4 linked regions of the Variovorax paradoxus genome follow. The protein of the gene in region 1 interacts with the protein of each later gene in a pairwise test. Links are inferred from orthologs where the notes say so. Each region holds a gene or a part of one and is shown in the gene's direction. Other genes may lie near its edges.

Region 1 (5,396 bases):
CAGGACGACGATGGCGACGAATGGATGATCGTCATGCGCGAGGTCTCGGACACGGCGGTGATCGAGGCCATGAGCCTGAGCCTCAAGCTCACGGCGCGCGAGGCCGAGGTGCTCTACTGGGTGGTCAAAGGCAAGACCAACAAGGACATCGGCGAAATTCTCGGCAGCAGCCCCGCCACGGCCAAGAAGCACCTGGAGCGGGTGTACGTGAAGCTCGGCGTCGAAACCCGCACCGCGGCAGCAGGCGTGGCCATCAAGCGCATCCGCGAGCTGCAGCCGCAGTTCGAGATCTGAAGGCTGGGCGCAGCGAGGGCCAAGCGCGTGCGGGCAGCGCCGCCGGGTCATGGCGGCGACTTTCGTCATCCCTAGAATGCGCGGGTCCTCGGTGAGGCTGGCGATGAAGAAAAACAGACGCAAAACAACAATTCGACGGCCGGAACCCCTGTGGCTGCTCGCGGGTGCCTGCCTTCTGGCGAGTTCGGGCGCGCGGGCGGCCGGGCATTTCGACGTCGACGACGCCGGCATGCTCGATGTGGGCCAGTGCCAGTACGAAGCCTGGTGGGGCCGTGCGGGTCCCGAGCCGGTGACCGGATTGCACATCGGTCCGTCCTGCCGCGTGGGGCCGGTCGAGTTGGGGCTGAACCTGGATCGGTTTTCGGCGCAGGGCGTGCATACGGTCGTCGCGGGCCCGCAGCTCAAATGGAACTTCTTCGGACCGGCGGCCGACGCGCCGCTGAGCGCGGCGCTTTCGGCCGGCGCCATGTTCGACCTGACGCGCGGCGGCCATGCGGGCGGCCAGTTCGTGCTGCCTGTGACCTGGCGTCCGAACGGCAGCCTGCAGATCCACGCCAACCTGGGCGCCGACTGGGCCACCGGAACCGGCGCGCGCACGTCGCGGGGCGGCCTGGCGGCGGAGTGGGCGCTCGATGACAAGGTCTCGCTGATCGCAGAGCGCCACCGTGCATCGGGGGTCTGGACCTCGCGCATCGGCGGGCGTTTCAGCCTGACGCCGCTCCTCAGCGTCGATGTCAGCGCCTCCAGGACGGGGCCGCAGGGCGTGCGCGGCTTCGTCGTGGGCTTGAACCACGAGTTCGGGCGGAGGTGACTGACGGCAGGACGGGCGAGGGCTCGCCGGCCCCGGTCAGCGTCCCGATTGCACCTTGATCCGGATCGTCTTCACATCCCAGCCCCTGTTCTGCAGCCGGGTGACCAGCATCGGCGACAGCTGGCGCAACTTGGCGGCCGCGGCGCTGCCGTTGACCAGCAGGCACCACACATCCCCCTCGGCCGGTCCGGCCTGGACGGCGGGACGCATGGCCGGCGGAATCAATCCTTCGACTGCCCGCAGCCGTTCGCCCGCGTCGCGCGCACGGGCAATCAGGCTCGCCAGGGTGGGCGAGCCCTCGGCGGCCTGCTGCAACGTGAAGGGCGGGACGGAGCGGCGATTCATGGGTAATCCGGAGGGTGGAACAAGGGCAGCTAAAATGCCCGGTTTGCCGACGCTTGCGCCGGCAGATCCGGTCTGAGCCGCTTTGCTTTCGAGGCTTGCATTCGAAGAAGGCGCGCCCAACTGCTTTCACCATATCTTAGGGAATCCGGTCGCAGTGCCTGCCTGGTCAGGTGCCCGCCCATCTCCACGCCAATGGCAACCAACTTCCTGACCCAGATTTTCGGCAGTCGCAACGACCGGCTCCTCAAGCAGTATCGCAAGACGGTGGAGCGCATCAATGCGCTCGAACCCGAGTTCGAGAAGCTCAGCGACGATGGGCTGCGCGCCAAGACGCTGGAGTTCAAGGAGCGCATCGCCAAGGGCGAAACCCTCGATGCCCTGCTGCCCGAAGCTTTTGCCACCGTGCGCGAGGGCTCCAAGCGCGTCATGAAGATGCGCCATTTCGACGTGCAGCTGCTCGGCGGTATGGCGCTTCACAACGGGAAGATCGCCGAAATGCGCACCGGCGAAGGCAAGACGCTGACCGCCACGCTGCCGGTGTATTTGAATGCGCTGTCGGGCAACGGCGTGCACGTGGTCACGGTGAACGACTACCTCGCCAACCGCGACGCCCAATGGATGGGGCGCCTGTACAACTTCCTGGGTCTCACGGTGGGCATCAACCTGCCGCAAATGCCGCGCGAGGAAAAGCAGCAGGCCTACGCCAGCGACATCACGTACGGCACCAACAACGAGTACGGCTTCGACTACCTGCGCGACAACATGGTGTACGAGCCCGGCGACCGGGTTCAGCGCAGCCTGAACTACGCCATCGTCGACGAGGTGGACTCCATCCTGATCGACGAGGCCCGCACGCCGCTGATCATCAGCGGCCAGGCCGAAGACCACACCGACCTCTACCTGGCCATCAACAAGGTGGTGCCGCTGCTCGTCAAGCAGGAAGGCGAGGCCGATCCGCGCACAGGCGAAGGCGTCACCGTGCCGGGCGACTTCACGGTCGACGAAAAGACGCACCAGGTGTTCCTGACCGAAGACGGGCACGAAAAGGCCGAGCAACTGCTGAGCGAATTCAAGCTGCTGCCCGAAGGCGCTTCGCTCTACGACCCGGCCAACATCACGTTGATGCACCACCTGAACGCCGCGCTGCGCGCACGGCACCTGTACCACCGCGACCAGCATTACGTGGTGCAGCAGGGCGAAGTGGTCATCGTGGACGAATTCACCGGCCGCCTGATGACCGGCCGGCGCTGGAGCGACGGCCTGCACCAGGCCGTGGAAGCCAAGGAAGGCGTGCAGATCCAGGCCGAGAACCAGACGCTCGCCTCCATCACCTTCCAGAACTACTTCCGCCTGTACGGCAAGCTGGCCGGCATGACCGGCACCGCCGACACCGAAGCCTACGAGTTCCAGGAGATCTATGGTCTGGAGACCATGATCATTCCGCCGAACCGCGTCAGCAAGCGCGAGGACCAGCTCGACCGCGTCTACAAGACGACGCGCGAGAAGTACGAGGCGGCGATCCAGGACATCCGCGAGTGCTACGAGCGCGGCCAGCCGGTGCTGGTGGGCACCTCGTCGATCGAGAACTCCGAAATCATCGACGGCCTGCTCACCAAGGCAGGCCTGCCGCACCAGGTGCTCAACGCCAAGCAGCATGCGCGCGAAGCCGACATCGTGGCGCAGGCCGGCCGCACGAAGATGATCACCATCGCGACCAACATGGCCGGGCGCGGTACCGACATCGTGCTGGGCGGCAATATCGAGAAGATGGTCGAAGCGGTCGAAAACGACGAGTCGCTCGACGCGGCCGCAAAAGAGGCCGAGGTGGCGCGCATCCGCGCCGAATGGACCAAGGACCACGAGTTCGTCAAGTCGCTGGGCGGCCTGCGCATCATCGCGACCGAGCGCCACGAGTCGCGCCGCATCGACAACCAGCTGCGCGGCCGTTCGGGCCGCCAGGGCGATCCGGGTTCCTCGCGCTTCTACCTGAGCCTGGACGATCCGCTGATGCGCATCTTCGCGGGCGACCGCGTGAAGGCGATCATGGACCGCCTCAAGATGCCCGACGGCGAAGCCATCGAAGCCGGCATCGTCACGCGCAGCATCGAAAGCGCGCAGCGCAAGGTCGAGGCGCGCAACTTCGACATCCGCAAGCAGCTGCTCGAATACGACGACGTGTCGAACGACCAGCGCAAGGTGATCTACCAGCAGCGCAACGACATCCTCGACGCGGCCGACCTCACGGCGCAGATCGCGGCGCTGCGCGAAGGCTGCTTCATGGACCTGGTGCGGCAGTACGTGCCGGCCGAATCGGTCGAGGAGCAATGGGACCTGGCCGGGCTCGAGAAGAGCCTCTCCAACGAGTGGGGCATCGACAACCTGCCCCTGAAGAAGGAAGTCGAGGCGGCCGAGGCCGTGAGCGACGAAGACATCGTCGAAAAGGTGGTGAAGGCCGCCAACGACACCTTCGATGCCAAGGTGGCGCTGATCGGCCAGGAGAACTTCACGCAGTTCGAACGCATGGTGCTGCTGCAGAGCATCGACACGCACTGGCGCGAGCACCTGGCTTCGCTCGACTACCTGCGCCAGGGCATTCACCTGCGCGGCTATGCGCAGAAGCAGCCCAAGCAGGAATACAAGCGCGAGGCTTTCGAACTCTTCGGCCAGCTGCTCGACTCGGTCAAGAACGAAGTCACACGCCAGCTCATGACGGTGCGCGTGCAGTCGGGCGAGCAGCTCGAACAAGCCGCAGATGCGCTCGAGAGCCGCGGCGAGAACGTGTCGAACATCACCTACAGCGCGCCGACCGAAACCGGCGAAGTCGAGGTGCGCCTCGATGAGGAAAACCAGCGCCGCATCGCGGCCGCGGGATTGGGGCTCGGCACGCTCAGCGCCGAAGCGGCTGCCTTTGCGCGCGTCGGCCGCAACGACCCGTGCCCTTGCGGCAGTGGCAAGAAGTACAAGCAGTGCCACGGCAAGCTCAGCTGACCCAGAAAACTTCCGAAGAGAAAACCCCATGCCCGTGAACCTGTCCGCCCCTGATCCTGCCGCCCTGTTCGCGGTGCCCGGCGTCCGCATCGGCGTGGCCGAAGCGGGCGTGCGCAAGGCCAACCGCAAGGACTTGACGGTCGTGCTGATCGACGAAGGCTCGGCGGTCGGCGGGGTGTTCACCCAGAACCGCTTCTGCGCGGCGCCAGTGCAGGTCTGCCGCGACCACCTGGCGGCCAACTACGGCATTCGCGCGATGGTCATCAACACCGGCAACGCCAACGCCGGCACGGGCGAAGACGGCCTGATGCGCACGCGCTCCACCTGCATTGCACTGGCGCGCCACCTCGAGATTGCGCCCGAGCAGATCCTGCCGTTCTCGACGGGCGTGATCATGGAGCCGCTGCCGGTGGACCGCATCGAGGCCGGCCTGCCTGCCGCGCTCTCCGATGCCTCGGAGAACCACTGGGCGCGTGCGGCCGAAGGCATCATGACCACCGACACGATCCCCAAGGCCTTCAGCCAGCAGGCTCAGGTCGGCGGCGCCACTGTTACCGTCACCGGCATCAGCAAGGGCGCCGGCATGATCCGGCCGAACATGGCGACCATGCTCGGCTTCATGGCCACCGACGCCAAGATCGACCCGTCGCTGATCCAGCCGCTGGCCAGGCGCTTGGCCGACGCTTCGTTCAACCGCGTGACGATCGACGGCGACACCTCGACCAACGATTCCTTCGTGGTCATCGCCACGCAGAAGGCCGCGCACGCGACCATCACCTCGCTGGAATCCGCCGAGGGCCAGGCGCTCGTGGCTGCGATGCAGAACGTGGCGCGCCAGCTGGCGCAAGCCATCGTGCGCGACGGCGAAGGCGCGACCAAGTTCATCACCATCCAGGTCGAAGGCGGCCGCGATGCGGCCGAGTGCAAGCAGGTGGCCTATGCGGTGGCGCATTCGCCG
Region 2 (4,889 bases), 780 kb from region 1 along the record:
TGATTCGCGTCGCAGCCAGCGGCGTGAACCGTCCGGACGTATTGCAGCGCAAGGGGCACTACCCGGTTCCGTCGGGCGCCTCCGACCTGCCGGGCCTCGAAGTGGCCGGCGTGATCGTGGCGGGCGACGCCGCGGCCTTGGCCGAGGCGGGCTTCAAGATCGGCGACCGCGTCTGCGCGCTGATCGCGGGCGGCGGCTATGCGCAGCTGTGCGTGGCGCCGGTGGCGCAATGCCTGCCGGTGCCCAAGGGGTGGACCGATATCGAGGCGGCTTCGCTGCCCGAGACTTTCTTCACCGTTTGGAGCAACGTGTTCGAACGGGGTCGCCTGCAAAAGGGCGAAACCCTGCTGATTCAGGGCGGCTCGAGCGGCATCGGCGTGACCGCGATCCAGATCGCCAAGGCGCTCGGTGCCACCGTGATCGTCACGGCCGGCAGCGACGACAAGTGCGAAGCCTGCAGGAAGCTGGGCGCGGACCATGCCATCAACTACCGCACGAGCGACTTCGCCGAAGAGGCGAAGAAGCTCACCGGCGGCAAGGGCGTGGACGTGATCCTCGACATGGTCGCCGGCGACTACGTGGCGCGCGAGATCGAGTGCATGGCCGAAGACGGCCGGCTCGTGATCATCGCGGTGCAAGGCGGGGTCAAGAGCGACTTCAATGCAGGCCTGGTGTTGCGCAAGAGGTTGGTGATCACCGGCTCGACGCTGCGTCCGCGGCCGGTGGCGTTCAAGGGCGCCATTGCCAAGGCGCTGCGCGAGAAGGTCTGGCCGCTGCTCGAAACCGGCGCGGTCAAGCCCGTGATCCACAGCACCTTTGCAGCAGGTGGCGAACCCGCTGGCGCGGCCGAGGCGCATGCGCTGATGGAATCCAACCAGCACATCGGCAAGATCGTGCTGACATGGTGACGGACAACACACGATGACAACGAAAAAGAAGCTGATCGCCGGCAACTGGAAGATGAACGGCAGCCTGGCTGCCAACGAGGCGCTGGTGAAGGCCTTGCTGCAGGGCTTGGCCGCGGCGCCGGCTCGTTGCGATATAGCGCTTTGCGCGCCGGCTCCGTATTTCGCCCAGTTGCAATCGCTGCTGGCGGGTTCCACGGCCATGGCGCTTGGTGCGCAGGACATCTCGGCGCACCCGCAAGGTGCGTTCACCGGTGAGCAGTCGGCGGCCATGCTGAAGGAATTCGGCGTGCGCTATGCCATCGTCGGCCATTCAGAGCGTCGCCAGTACCACGGCGAAACCGATGAAGCCGTGGCGGCCAAGACGGCGGCTGCGCTGGCGAACGGCATCACGCCGATCGTCTGCGTGGGCGAAACGCTGGCCGAGCGCGAAGCGGGCCACACCGAAGAAGTCGTCAAGCGCCAGCTGGCCGCGGTGATCCACGTCAACGGCCATTGCATCAGCGAAATCGTCGTTGCCTACGAGCCCGTCTGGGCCATCGGCACCGGCAAGACGGCAACGCCCGAGCAGGCGCAGGCGGTGCATGCCGTGCTGCGCGCGCAACTGCACCATGCGGCCAGCGAACACGCGGCCGGCATCTGCATTCTTTACGGCGGCAGCATGAACGCGGCCAATGCCGCTCAGCTGCTGGCGCAGCCCGACATCGACGGCGGCCTTATCGGCGGCGCTTCGCTCAAGGCCCCCGACTTTTTGCAGATCATTTCCGCCGCCGCTCGCTGAATGCGAGCAGTGGCTGCCATCAATTAGGAGTAAGAACGAATGAATGTGGTCCTCAATCTTTTGGTCGGCGTGCAGATGCTGTCGGCCCTTGCAATGATCGGGTTGATCCTGATCCAGCACGGCAAGGGCGCCGACATGGGCGCGGCCTTCGGCAGCGGCAGCGCCGGCAGCCTGTTCGGCGCGAGCGGCAGTGCGAATTTCCTTTCGCGCACCACGGCAGTGCTGGCGGCGGTGTTCTTTGCATGCACGCTGCTGCTGGCCTACTTCAGCCACGCACGGCCCGCCGGCGGCGGCAGCCTGCTGGAGCGCGCAGCGGTCGGCGCGCCTGCGGCACCTGCTTCCGCTCCCGCTGGGCAAATTCCTGGCCAGATTCCCGCAGGGACGTCGGGCACGGCACCGGCCAATGCGCCGGCCTCGGCGCCTGCCGCGCCTGTTTCGGGTCCGGGCCAGATCCCGAGCAAATAATCCAGTTGTTTTCATGGAGTCGCTGGCAAGAAACGGCTCCATTTCAGGGTAAACTCTAAAGCTGTTCGGAAAGCCAAACACCTTCACAGGTACCTCATGCCATCCGAACAAAAAACCGCGGTCGTGGTGAAATTGGTAGACACGCTATCTTGAGGGGGTAGTGGCGAAAGCTGTGCGAGTTCGAGTCTCGCCGACCGCACCAAATCTCACCGGCAGAAAACCTCATCCAGAGCGTTTCTGCCGGTGGCAAGCGGTGAAAATCTCCCGATGAACCTCGATTCCTATCTCCCCGTCCTTTTGTTTATTTTGGTCGGTGTCGGTGTAGGCGTCGCACCGCAAGTCATCGGCTACATCCTGGGTCCCAATCGGCCCGACGCAGCGAAGAACGCTCCCTACGAGTGTGGCTTCGAGGCCTTCGAGGATGCGCGCATGAAATTCGACGTGCGCTATTACCTCGTCGCCATTCTCTTCATCCTTTTCGATCTCGAGATTGCCTTTCTCTTTCCGTGGGCCATTGCGCTCAAGGAAATCGGCGCCGTCGGCTTCTGGGCCATGATGATCTTTCTCGCCATCCTCGTCGTGGGCTTTGCCTACGAGTGGAAAAAAGGCGCGCTCGACTGGGAATGACAAGGAATCATCAAAATGGCCATTGAAGGCGTCATGAAGGAAGGCTTCGTCACCACCACCTACGACTCGGTGGTGAACTGGGCGAAGACCGGATCACTCTGGCCGATGACTTTCGGTCTGGCTTGCTGTGCCGTCGAGATGATGCACGCAGGCGCGGCCCGCTACGACATCGACCGTTTCGGCATGCTGTTCCGGCCCAGCCCCCGCCAGTCCGATCTGATGATCGTGGCAGGCACGCTGTGCAACAAGATGGCGCCGGCTTTGCGCAAGGTCTACGACCAGATGCCGGAGCCGCGCTGGGTTCTTTCCATGGGCTCCTGTGCCAACGGCGGCGGCTACTACCACTACAGCTATTCGGTGGTGCGCGGCTGCGACCGCATCGTGCCGGTGGATGTCTATGTCCCCGGTTGCCCGCCCACCGCCGAAGCCTTGCTCTACGGTGTGATCCAGTTGCAGCAGAAGATTCGCCGCACCAACACCATTGCCCGCGCCTGAGAGATTGCCGACGATGACTGACTTTGCAATTTCGCCGGAGGTGCTGCGCGCCACCATCGCCGAGACGCTCGGCGCCAAGGCCAGGAGCGTGACGCTCGCACTGGGCGAGGTGACTGTCGTGGTGAGCGCTGCCGACTACATCGACGCCGCCACGCTGCTGCGCGATGCGCCGGGCTGCCGCTTCGAGCAGATGATCGACCTCTGCGGGATGGACTACTCCGACTACCGCGAAGGCGAGTGGCAGGGCGAGCGCTACTGCGTCGTCACCCACTTGCTTTCGGTGAGCCTCAACCAACGCGTGCGCCTCAAGGTGTTTGCGCCGAACGAAGACCTGCCCGTGGTCGACTCGCTCCAGCCCGTCTGGAGTGCCGCGACCTGGTTCGAGCGCGAAGCCTTCGATCTCTATGGCATCGTGTTCGAAGGCCACGACGACCTGCGCCGCATCCTCACCGACTACGGCTTCATCGGCCATCCGTTCCGCAAGGACTTCCCGGTCTCGGGGCACGTCGAAATGCGCTACGACGAAGAGCAGAAGCGCGTCATCTACCAGCCGGTCTCGATCGAGCCGCGGGAAATCACCCCACGCGTGATTCGCGAAGACAACTACGGCAGCGGTTTGCACTGATGTTTTACCCCCACGCTCATCACTTCGTGTATTCACTGCCCCCCGAGGGGGCGCAGACCGCCCTTGGGGCGGCCCGGCGGGAGGTCTAATGGCCGAAATCAAGAACTACACACTCAACTTCGGCCCTCAGCATCCCGCAGCGCACGGCGTGCTGCGCCTGGTGCTCGAGCTCGACGGCGAAGTGATCCAACGCGCAGATCCGCACATCGGCCTGTTGCACCGCGCGACCGAGAAGCTCGCCGAATCGCGCACCTTCATCCAGTCGCTGCCGTACATGGACCGTCTCGACTACGTGTCGATGATGAGCAACGAGCACGCCTACTGCCTGGCCATCGAACGGATGATGGGCCTGGACGTGCCGATCCGTGCGCAGTACATCCGCGTGATGTTCGCCGAGATCACCCGCCTGCTGAACCACCTGCTGTGGCTCGGCGCGCACGGTCTCGACTGCGGAGCGATGAACATGCTGATCTACTGCTTCCGCGAGCGTGAAGACCTGTTCGACATGTACGAAGCGGTGTCCGGCGCGCGCATGCATGCGGCGTACTTCCGTCCGGGCGGCGTCTACCGCGACCTGCCGGACGCCATGCCGCAGTACAAGGTCAGCAAGATCAAGAACGCCAAGGCCATCGAGCGCCTCAACGAGAACCGCCAGGGCTCGCTGCTCGACTTCATCGACGACTTCTGCAAGCGCTTCCCCAAGATGGTCGACGAGTACGAGACGCTGCTCACCGACAACCGCATCTGGAAGCAGCGCACCGTGGGCATCGGCGTCGTGACGCCGGAACGCGCGCTTAACCTTGGCTTCACCGGCCCCATGCTGCGCGGCTCGGGCATCGAATGGGACCTGCGCAAGAAGCAGCCCTACGACGTCTACGACCAGATGCTGTTCGACGTGCCGGTCGGCAAGACGGGCGACTGCTACGACCGCTACCTCGTGCGCGTGGAAGAAATGCGCCAGGCCAACAAGATCATCCAGCAGTGCTCGGCA
Region 3 (4,917 bases), 130 kb from region 1 along the record:
TCTTCAATTTCTGGCCCATCATGAGTGATTGTCCTTGTCGGCTGTCCAGCCAATATACACAGCTTGGAAGCAAATTGCCCGCCGGGGTTCCACGGGGGAGCGCCGCCGAGGGGCTTTCTTTTTCAGCCCTTGCCCTGCGAAGCCACCGCTGCGGCGGCTTTTTCGGCGGCTGCGGCGTCGCCAAGATAGTAGTGCCGCAGCGGCTTGAGGTCGTCGTCGAGCTCGTAGACCAGCGGAATGCCGTTCGGAATATTGAGGCCGACGATGGCGTCGTCCGAAATGCCGTCGAGGTATTTGACCAGCGCCCGGATCGAATTGCCGTGTGCCGCCACCACGAGCCGGCGCCCGGTGCGAATGGCCGGCGCCATCGATTCGTTCCAGAACGGCAGCACGCGCGCCACCGTGTCCTTCAGGCACTCGGTGAGGGGAATCTGCTCGGGCGAGAGCTTGGCATAGCGCAGGTCGCTGCGTTCGCTGCGCGGATCGTCGGCTTCCAGCGGCGGCGGCGGGGTGTTGTAGCTGCGGCGCCAGACCAGCACCTGCTCGTCACCGTATTTCTTGGCGGTTTCGGCCTTGTTCAGACCCTGCAGGCCGCCGTAGTGGCGCTCGTTCAGGCGCCACGAATGCACCACGGGCAGCCAGGTGCGGTCGAGTTCGTCGAGCGTGTGCCAGAGCGTGCGGGTGGCGCGCTTGAGCACGCTGGTGTAGGCCACGTCGAAGTCGTAGCCCTCGGCCTTGAGCAGCCGGCCGGCCTGCTTGGCCTGTTCGATGCCGGTTTCGGTCAGGTCGACGTCGGTCCATCCGGTGAAGCGGTTTTCGAGGTTCCAGGTCGATTCGCCGTGGCGGATCAGTACCAGTTTGTGCATGTGGGAGGCCTTTGGAAGCGCTTGGGAAAACCAGCATTCTAAAATCTCGGGTTTGCCATCCAAGGAACCTCCGTGAAATTGATCGAATTCGTCACCGCGAACTGGATGCTGATCCTGATCGCACTCAGCTCGGGTGGCATGCTGGCCTGGCCGCTGATTCGCGGCGGCGCCGGCGGCGGCACCCTCACGGCCCAGGGGGCGGTGCAGCTGATCAACCGCGAACGCGCGGTGCTGGTCGACGTGCGCGAACCCGAAGAGTTCGCCACCGGCCACATGATCGGCGCCAAGAATGTGCCGCTGAACCTGCTGGAAGAAAAGCTGGCCGGCGCCGTCAAGAACAAGAACGTGCCGCTGCTCTTGGTGTGCGCCACCGGAGCCCGCGCCCAGCGCGCCGTCGCCATGGCCAAGAAACTCGGTTACGAGCAGGCCCAAGCGGTTTCCGGCGGGCTCAAGGCCTGGAAAGAGGCTAACCTGCCGGTTGAAAAAGCCTAAGTCTTCCCAAGGTAGAGCGTATGCAAGCCGTCAAGATGTACACCACCGCGTTCTGCCCGTACTGCGTTCGTGCGAAGCAGATCCTCAAGTCCAAGGGCGTCGACGAGATCGAAGAAATCCGCATCGACACCGACCCCGCGGCCCGCAGCACCATGATGGAAATCACCCAGCGCCGCACGGTGCCGCAGATTTTCATCGGCGACACCCATGTGGGCGGCTGCGACGACCTGATGGCACTCGACAGCCGCGGCGGCCTGGTGCCCCTGCTGCAAGCCGCCTGACGACGAATCAGCCGGGTGTCACGGAAGCGGTCCGGGCGCCGGGCGATAATCGTTTGCTCATTCATCTGCAGCCCGCTGCGGGAACCTCTCCCCGGCGGGCATTGTTTTGATTCTCGAAAGTTCAGCCATGGCCGACCAGCAAGCCCAAGATCCCATTTTTCAGATCCAGCGCGTTTACCTCAAGGACCTGTCGCTCGAACAGCCCAATTCGCCCGGCATCCTGCTCGAGCAGGAGCAGCCCACGGTCGACATCCAGCTCGGCGTGGACGCCCAGCCGGTCGCTGACGGCATCTTCGAAATCACCGTGTCGGCCACCGTGCAGACCAAGATCCAGGACAAGACCGTGTTCCTGGTCGAAGCCAAGCAAGCCGGGATCTTCGAGATCCGCAACCTGCCCGAAGACCAGATGGGCCCGATCCTCGGCATCGCCTGCCCGCAGATCGTCTACCCGTACCTGCGCGGCAACGTGGCCGACGTGATCCAGCGCGGCGGCTTCCCGCCCGTGCACCTGGCGGAAATCAACTTCCAGGCCATGTACGAGCAGCAGCAGGCGCAGGCCGCCGGCCAGCCCTCGCCGACCCTCGCGCAGTAAACCGGCACAACGCCGCCAACGCCGATGAAGATCTGCGTTCATGGCGCCGGTGCCTGGGGCACGGCGCTGGCTGTCAATGCGGCAAGCCACCACGAGGTCACGCTGTGGGCGCGCGATGCGGCCCAGGCCGAGGCGATCTCGAAGGCGCGCGAAAACACCCGCTACCTGCCTGGCCTGGCCTTGCCGGCCTCGGTCGCGGTGCGGGCCGGCGATATCGGCCAGGCGCACGCGGGCGCCGAACTCGTCATCGTGGCCACGCCGATGGCCGCCTTGCGCCAGCAGCTCACGGCCTTGCGCGGCACGGACGCGCCGGTGGCGTGGCTCTGCAAGGGCGTGGAGCCCGCGCAGGACAATTCCCCCGCTGCTTTCGGCCTGCTGGCCCACGAGATCTGGGCGCAAGTTGCTCCTGAATTGAGAGCGGGCGTGCTCAGCGGGCCGAGCTTTGCGCAGGAAGTGGCGGAAGGCCGCCCCACCGCGCTGGTGGCCGCGAGCCCGCATGCCGAGGTACGCGACGCGCTCGTCGATGCGTTCCACGGCCCGGCTCTGCGCGTCTACGCCAATGACGACATCGTGGGTGTCGAGGTCGGCGGCGCCGTCAAGAACGTGCTGGCCATTGCCACCGGGCTTTGCGACGGCTTGGCGCTCGGGCTCAACGCGCGCGCGGCCCTCATCACACGCGGCCTGGCCGAAATGACCCGCTTCGGCTTGGCGCTCGGCGCGCGCGCCGAGACTTTCATGGGCCTTTCCGGCCTTGGCGACCTGGTGCTCACCGCTACCGGCGACCTCTCGCGCAACCGCAAGGTGGGCCTGCTGCTGGCGCAGGGCCATACGTTGGCGCAGGCCGTGGCTTCGCTGGGTCACGTGGCCGAAGGTGTTTATTGCGCGCGCACCGTGGTGCAGCGTGCGCGCGGCCTCGGCGTGGAAATGCCCATTGCCGAAGGCGTGGTCGCGCTGCTCGATGGCCGGCTGAGCCCCCAGGAGGTCGTCGCCTCGCTGACCGGACGCGACCCGGTGCCTGAAACGGTCCGGACCCACGGGTCCGGCGGTTCACCCCAACAAGATTGAAGAGACAAACAAGCCATGAGCCTTCGCTTTGATTTTTCGGCGCCGGCCGTGGCCGCACTGGCCCAGGCCGACGCCGCCCGTGCCTTGCAGGAAGACGTTGCCGACGGTGACTTGACCGCTTCGCTGGTCGATCCCGCCCGCCGGGCGCATGCCCGCGTGCTGGCGCGCGAATCGGCCGTGGTCTGCGGCGCGCCCTGGGTCGAGGCCACCGTGCGGCAGCTCGATCCGCAGGCTCGCATCCACTGGCTGTGCAATGAAGGCGAGCGCTGCGCGGCCGACCAGGCCGTGCTCGACATCGAGGGCTCGGCCCGCGCGCTGCTGACGGCCGAGCGCACCGCGTTGAATTTCCTTCAGTTGCTGAGCGCGGTGGCCACCAAGGCGGCCATGTATGCCGATGCCGTCAAGGGCACGCGCGCAAGCATCGTCGATACCCGCAAGACCCTGCCGGGCCTGCGTCTCGCACAGAAGTACGCGGTGCGCACCGGCGGCGGCGTGAACCACCGCATCGGTCTTTACGACGCGGTGCTCATCAAGGAAAACCACATCGCCGCGGCCGGCGGCGTGGCTGCGGCGCTGCGTGCCGTGGCGCCGGTAGCGGGGCGCGCGGCCTTCGTCGAGGTCGAGGTCGAAACGCTCGCGCAGCTGCGCGAAGCGCTGGAAGCCGGCGCGCGCATGGTGTTGCTCGACAACATGGACCTGCCCACGCTGCGCGAGGCGGTGCGCATCAACGACGCGGCCGGCGACGAACGCAAGGCCGTGCTCGAAATATCCGGCGGGGTGACGCTCGAAGGCCTGCGCACCCTGGCCGAAACCGGGGTGAACCGCATCTCCGTCGGTGCGCTCACCAAGGACGTGAAGGCCATCGATTTTTCGATGCGCTTCCAGGAAAGCTGAGGGCGGCGGCGATGGCTTCTTCTTTCGTCATCGGCGTCGACTACGAACAACCCGTGGCCCAAGCCGGCGCGGCCTGCGACACCCGCCACGCCTGGGCACGCGTGCCGCCCGAACCTTCGCCCGACGAGCGCGTCGCGCTCAAGGAGCGCATTCGCCGCCTGCTGCGCGAGCACAACGCGGTGATGGTGTCGCATTTCTACGTGCACCCCGACCTGCAGGACCTGGCCGAGGAAACCGGCGGCATCGTGAGCGATTCGCTCGAAATGGCGCGCTTCGGCCGCGACCACGCCGCCACCACGCTGGTGGTGTCGGGCGTGCGCTTCATGGGCGAGACCGCCAAGATCCTCTCGCCCCAGAAGCGCGTGCTCATGCCCGACCTGGACGCCAACTGCTCGCTCGACCTCGGCTGCCCGGTCGACGAATTCAGCGCGTTCTGCGACCAGCATCCCGACCGCACCGTCGTCGTCTACGCCAACACCAGCGCGGCCGTGAAGGCGCGCGCCGACTGGCTCGTGACCTCGAGCTGCGCGCTCGACGTGGTGAGCGCCCTGCACGCACAGGGCCGCAAGATTCTCTGGGGCCCGGATCGCCACCTGGGCGACTACATCCAGCGCCAGACCGGCGCCGACATGGTGAGCTGGAACGGCGCCTGCATCGTGCATGACGAGTTCAAGGCGCTGGAGCTCGAACTGCTCAAGAAAGCGCATCCCGCCGCAAAGGTGCTGGT
Region 4 (5,012 bases), 1.2 Mb from region 1 along the record:
GAAATGGCGCAATTGCTGGCCTCCCTGAAATGACCGAAGACAACAACAACAAAGCAGCCGGTGCCAAGCCGCGCCCGGAGCGCCAGGTGCGCACCGGCCTCACCAGCACCGGTGCACGCAAGGCTTCGGCCAAGTCGAACCGCAGCCGCGCGCGCGAGTTCGCGCTGCAGGCGCTCTACCAGCACCTGGTGGGCCGCAACGACCCGACCGACATCGATCACTTCACGCGCGACCTCGCGGGCTTTCACAAAGCCGACGCCGCGCACTACGACGCGCTGCTGCACGGCGCCATCGAAGGCGCCGAGCAGCTCGACGCACTGATCCGGCCGCTGCTGGACCGCAAGTTCGAGGAGATATCGCCCATCGAACACGCCGTGATGTGGATCGGCGTGTACGAGTTCCAGCATTGCCTCGACGTGCCGTGGCGCGTGGTGCTCAACGAATGCATCGAGCTTGCCAAGGAATTCGGCGGCACCGACGGCCACAAGTACGTGAACGCCGTGCTCAACGGCCTGGCGCCGCAATTGCGCGCCGCCGAAGTGGAGGCCGACCGCAGTTCCGGCAAGGCCAGACCGTGAGGAGCGCCGCCCGGCCGCCCGAAAGCGCGCAGCGCCGTAGCTTGGGGGTGCAATGAGAATTTCGGCGCGCGCGCAGCGCATCGAACCGTTCTATGTGATGGAGGTTGCCAAGGCCGCCGGCGTGTTGGCGCGCGAGGTGGCGCATACCGACCGGCCGATGATCTTCCTGAACATCGGCGAGCCCGATTTCACCGCACCGCCGCTGGTGCAGGAAGCTGCGGCCCGCGCGGTGCGCGCCGGTGCCACGCAGTACACCCAGGCCACCGGGCTCGACCATTTGCGTGAGCGCATCAGCGGCTGGTACAAGAGCCGCTTCAATGTCGGCGTGCCGGCCCGCCGCATCGTGGTGACGGCCGGTGCCTCGGCCGCGCTGCAGCTGGCGTGCCTGGCGTTGATCGAGTCCGGCGACGAGATCCTGCTGCCCGACCCGAGCTATCCCTGCAACCGCCATTTCGTGAGCGCAGCGGACGGCACGGCCGTGCTGATTCCCACCACGGCCGAAGAGCGTTTCCAGCTCACCGCCGCCAAGGTGGAAGCCGCGTGGACCGACAAGACGCGCGGCGTGCTGCTCGCCTCGCCTTCCAACCCCACGGGCACCTCGATTGCGCCCGACGAGCTGCGACGCATCCACAACGTGGTGTCGCAGCGCGGCGGCATCACGCTGATCGACGAGATCTATCTCGGACTTTCCCACGACGACGCTTTCGGGCAAACGGCGCTTGCCATCGACGACAACGTCATCAGCATCAACAGCTTCAGCAAGTACTTCAACATGACCGGCTGGCGGCTCGGCTGGCTGGTGGTGCCCGAAGCGCTGGTGCCTGTGGTCGAGCGGCTCGCGCAGAACCTTTTCATCTGCCCGAGCACCGTGTCGCAGTACGCGGCACTGGCCTGCTTCGAAGACCCGAGCATTGCTGAATACGAGCGCCGCCGCGCCGAGTTCAAGGCGCGCCGCGACTGGTTCATTCCGCAGCTCAACGCACTCGGCCTCAACGTGCCCGTGGTGCCCGACGGCGCCTTCTACGCCTGGGCCGACTGCACCGGCGTGGCGGAGAAACTCGGCATCTCCGGCAGTTGGGATTTCGCCTTCGAAACCATGAAGCGCGCCCATGTCGCCGTCACGCCCGGCCGCGACTTCGGCACCGCCGAAACCGGCAAGTTCGTGCGCTTTTCCACCGCCAGTTCGATGGCGCATCTCGAGGAATCCATCGAACGCCTGCGGGCCATGATCGCGAACCCGGCCCGATGAGCTACGCGTTTCCGATCCGCGTGTATTGGGAAGACACCGACGCCGGCGGCATCGTGTTCTACGCCAACTACCTCAAGTTCATGGAACGCGGCCGCACCGAATGGCTGCGCTCGCTGGGCGTGGAGCAGCGAAAGCTGCGCGAGGAAACCGGCGGCCAGTTCGTGGTGAGCGAAACGCAGCTCAAATACCATCGCCCCTCCCGCCTCGACGACGAACTGCTGGTTACAGCCGACCTCCGGCAACTGGGCACGGCGTCGTTGATAATCGGACAGCGGGTGCTATCAAAAACAGAGCAAGAGCGAGCGGGCGCCGCGGCACCCGTCCTTCTGTGCGAAGGCACCATCCGCATCGGCTGGGTGGATGCCACCACATTGCGCCCCGCGCGCATTCCGACCCAAGTTTCGGGAACCCTCGAGCGCTCCGGCGGCTCCATGACTCAACCTTTCAAGCCATGAACCAAGACCTCTCGATCATCAATCTCCTCCTCCACGCGAGTTTCGTGGTTCAACTGGTCGTGCTGCTGCTCGTGATCGTTTCGATTGCCAGTTGGGCCGCGATCATCCGCAAGTACTTTGCACTGCGCCGCATGCGCGCCTTGAACGACGACTTCGAGCGCGAGTTCTGGTCGGGCACCAGCCTCAACGAGCTGTTTGCCTCGGCCGCGCAGAACGCCAAGTTCGCGGGCCCGATGGAGCGCATCTTCGCTTCCGGCATGCGCGAGTACCAGAAGCTGCGCGAGCGCCACGTGAGCGACGCCAGCACGCTGCTCGACGGCGCCCGCCGCGCCATGCGCGCGAGCTTCCAGCGCGAACTCGATGCGGCCGAACAGAACCTGTCGTTCCTTGCCACCGTCGGTTCGGTGTCGCCGTACGTCGGCCTCTTCGGCACGGTCTGGGGGATCATGCATGCCTTCACCGGCCTGGCCGCGCTCGCGCAAGTGACGCTGGCCACCGTGGCGCCCGGCATTGCCGAAGCACTGGTGGCCACGGCCATCGGCCTGTTCGCCGCCATTCCGGCGGTGGTGGGCTACAACCGCTTCGCGCGCGAGATCGACAAGATCGCCATCGCCCTCGAAACCTACATCGAGGAGTTCTCCAACATCCTGCAGCGCAACCTTTCGGCCAACCCGGCCGCGGTGGCATCGGCAGTTTCGGCGGCTCCGGCCAACCGCTGATCGGAGTCCCAGCGCATGCCCGCCGTTTCATCCCGGGGCCGAGGCCGCCGCACGATCAACGAGATCAACATGGTCCCGTTCATCGACGTGATGCTGGTGCTGCTGATCATCTTCATGGTCACCGCGCCGCTGATCACGCCGAGCGTGATCAACCTGCCTACGGTCGACCGTGCCAACAAGCAGCCCGACAAGCCCATCGAGATCGTCATCAAGAGCGAAGACGAAGTGCAGATCAAGAAGGACCCGACCACCGGCAGCGGCGGCGTGTCGATCCCCATGACCCAGATCGGCTCCGCGGCCAAGACCGCCCAGGGCGGCGACGACCAGCGCCCCGTGGTCATCAGCGCCGACAAATCCGTCAAGTACGAAACCGTGGTGAAGGCGATGAACCAGCTCAAGCGCAGCGGCATCGAGCGCGTGGGCTTGTCCGTCACCACCACGGGCGGCAAATAAGGCATGTCGCTCGCCCTGGATCGCCCCGAGTTCGCACCACCGCCGCAGCGCGGCACGCCGCGCGCGGTGCTGCTCGCACTCGTTGCGCACGCGCTGCTGATCGCGGCGCTGACGTGGGGAGTGCGCTGGCGCAGCGACGCCGACGAAGGCGCCGTCGATGCGGAGCTGTGGTCTTCCACGGTGCAGCAGGCCGCGCCGCGCCTCTCCGCACCGCAGGCCCCGGCGCCCGCTCCCGCACCTCCGCCGCCGGCTCCCCCGCCGCCACCGCCGCCGCCGCAGGCGAGAGCCCCCGAGCCGGCACCGCCGCCGCGCGCACCGGACATCGCGCTCGAGCGCGAGAAAAAACTCAAGGAAGAAAAAGAGCAGAAAGAGCGCGAGCTCGAGCGCCAGCAACAGCAGCGCAAGAAAGAACTCGAAGCCAAGCAGCGCGCCGAAGACGAAGCCGAGCGCAAGAAGGCCCAGCAGCAAAAGCTCGCCGAAACGAAGAAGCAGCAGGAAGCCGAGGCCAAGCAGGCAGAGGCGAAAAAGGCCGAAGCGGCCGCCAAGCAGGCCGCCGCCGACCGCGCCGCAACGCTCAAGCGCATGCAGGGCCTGGCGGGCGCGAGCGGCAGCGACGATTCCAAGGGCACGGCCCTGCGTTCGTCAGGCCCGTCGAGCGGCTATGCGGGACGTATCGCCGCGGCAGTGCGGCCGAACATCACCTTCCCCGATGCCGAGACGGTCAACGGCAATCCGGCGGCCGAGTTCGAAGTGAGCCTGGCGCCGGACGGCACTATCGTCGGCGTCAAGCTGAGCAAATCGAGCGGGCTGCCAAGCTGGGACGAAGCCGCCGAACGCGGCCTGCGCAAGACAGACAAGCTGCCGCGCGACACCGACGGGCGCATCTTCCCGTCGCTGATCGTGTCGCTGCGGCCCAAGCGCTAGGAACGCCGCCGTCTTCGGGCCGTGTCCCGAAGACGAGGCGCACGGGATGCGTGAGATGCCTCACTCACTCATTCACCCCCTCATTCGTAGACGACCGAAGCTTTGCCTGCTTCGGCCTGCGCCGTCCAGCTCGCGAGCGCGGCATCGGTCGGGAAGAACTTGGCGCGCTCGCCCAGTTGCAGTTCGACCTGCGCACCGCCACGCGCCATCGAGAGCCGCACCGGCAGGCCCTGCACCAGGTCGCCGACTTCGGTCTGCTCGGTGCGCGGCGGGAAGTCTTTCACCAACCGCGCAATGTCCGGCGCCTTGCCGTTCACGGCCACGCGCAGGAACTTGCCGAAGCGGCAGCGCGCCGTGGCCAGGTCCCACACCTGCTGCACCTGGAAACGCGCCTCGAAGCCGCCGCGCGCGGGTTGCAGCCGGCCGCTCACGATCACGAGCTCGTCGTCCTTCAGCGTGTTGCGGTTGGCGTTGATCAAGGCCTCGTCGGCCGTGGCGTCGATGGCCTCGGACTTGTCGTCGAGCTTGAAGATCGCGAGCCGCCCGCGCTGGCCGTTGATCACGCGGAAATCGCTCACGATGCCCGCAATCACCTGCTGGTCGCGCGTGTCCATCAAATCGCCGATCTCGCGCT

The links.
Region 2: the proteins of secA (region 1) and secG interact in binary tests that used the Escherichia coli proteins (3 or more experiments, as listed by UniProt). The link is inferred for Variovorax paradoxus from one-to-one orthologs.
Region 3: the proteins of secA (region 1) and secB interact in binary tests that used the Escherichia coli proteins (3 or more experiments, as listed by UniProt). The link is inferred for Variovorax paradoxus from one-to-one orthologs.
Region 4: the proteins of secA (region 1) and QFZ42_RS07810 interact in binary tests that used the Escherichia coli proteins (3 or more experiments, as listed by UniProt). The link is inferred for Variovorax paradoxus from one-to-one orthologs.

The regions. Positions count from the first base shown.
Region 1 is NZ_JAUSXG010000001.1:443,535-448,930, forward strand. The notes cover bases 1,270-4,638. They hold secA (preprotein translocase subunit SecA), read left to right. Parts: upstream 1,270-1,642; coding sequence 1,643-4,438; downstream 4,439-4,638. Other genes in these bases: QFZ42_RS02085 (hypothetical protein), read right to left, coding at 1,270-1,450; argJ (bifunctional glutamate N-acetyltransferase/amino-acid acetyltransferase ArgJ), read left to right, coding at 4,467-4,638. Outside these bases: QFZ42_RS02075 (response regulator transcription factor), read left to right, coding at 1-294; QFZ42_RS02080 (hypothetical protein), read left to right, coding at 398-1,105; more of QFZ42_RS02085, read right to left, coding at 1,142-1,269; more of argJ, read left to right, coding at 4,639-5,396. UniProt on the Escherichia coli protein: Required for protein export, interacts with the SecYEG preprotein conducting channel.
Region 2 is NZ_JAUSXG010000001.1:1,224,785-1,229,673, forward strand. What follows is about bases 577-3,438. They hold secG (preprotein translocase subunit SecG), read left to right. Parts: upstream 577-1,725; coding sequence 1,726-2,151; downstream 2,152-3,438. Other genes in these bases: QFZ42_RS05740 (NAD(P)H-quinone oxidoreductase), read left to right, coding at 577-908; tpiA (triose-phosphate isomerase), read left to right, coding at 922-1,686; QFZ42_RS05760 (NADH-quinone oxidoreductase subunit A), read left to right, coding at 2,419-2,778; QFZ42_RS05765 (NuoB/complex I 20 kDa subunit family protein), read left to right, coding at 2,794-3,273; QFZ42_RS05770 (NADH-quinone oxidoreductase subunit C), read left to right, coding at 3,287-3,438. In the rest of the region: more of QFZ42_RS05740, read left to right, coding at 1-576; more of QFZ42_RS05770, read left to right, coding at 3,439-3,898; QFZ42_RS05775 (NADH-quinone oxidoreductase subunit D), read left to right, coding at 3,987-4,889. UniProt on the Escherichia coli protein: Subunit of the protein translocation channel SecYEG. Overexpression of some hybrid proteins has been thought to jam the protein secretion apparatus resulting in cell death; while this may be true it also results in FtsH-mediated degradation of SecY.
Region 3 is NZ_JAUSXG010000001.1:577,358-582,274, forward strand. What follows is about bases 609-3,498. They hold secB (protein-export chaperone SecB), read left to right. Parts: upstream 609-1,766; coding sequence 1,767-2,231; downstream 2,232-3,498. Other genes in these bases: gpmA (2,3-diphosphoglycerate-dependent phosphoglycerate mutase), read right to left, coding at 609-866; QFZ42_RS02745 (rhodanese-like domain-containing protein), read left to right, coding at 939-1,358; grxC (glutaredoxin 3), read left to right, coding at 1,379-1,639; QFZ42_RS02760 (NAD(P)H-dependent glycerol-3-phosphate dehydrogenase), read left to right, coding at 2,256-3,296; nadC (carboxylating nicotinate-nucleotide diphosphorylase), read left to right, coding at 3,312-3,498. In the rest of the region: QFZ42_RS02735 (S41 family peptidase), read right to left, coding at 1-19; more of gpmA, read right to left, coding at 123-608; more of nadC, read left to right, coding at 3,499-4,190; quinolinate synthase NadA, read left to right, coding at 4,202-4,917. UniProt on the Escherichia coli protein: One of the proteins required for the normal export of some preproteins out of the cell cytoplasm. It is a molecular chaperone that binds to a subset of precursor proteins, maintaining them in a translocation-competent state.
Region 4 is NZ_JAUSXG010000001.1:1,680,993-1,686,004, reverse strand. What follows is about bases 568-3,552. They hold QFZ42_RS07810 (YbgC/FadM family acyl-CoA thioesterase), read left to right. Parts: upstream 568-1,823; coding sequence 1,824-2,282; downstream 2,283-3,552. Other genes in these bases: QFZ42_RS07795 (cell envelope integrity protein TolA), read left to right, coding at 3,458-3,552; QFZ42_RS07800 (ExbD/TolR family protein), read left to right, coding at 3,017-3,454; tolQ (protein TolQ), read left to right, coding at 2,279-3,001; QFZ42_RS07815 (pyridoxal phosphate-dependent aminotransferase), read left to right, coding at 631-1,827; nusB (transcription antitermination factor NusB), read left to right, coding at 568-578. Outside these bases: ribH (6,7-dimethyl-8-ribityllumazine synthase), read left to right, coding at 1-33; more of nusB, read left to right, coding at 30-567; more of QFZ42_RS07795, read left to right, coding at 3,553-4,378; dnaE (DNA polymerase III subunit alpha), read right to left, coding at 4,459-5,012.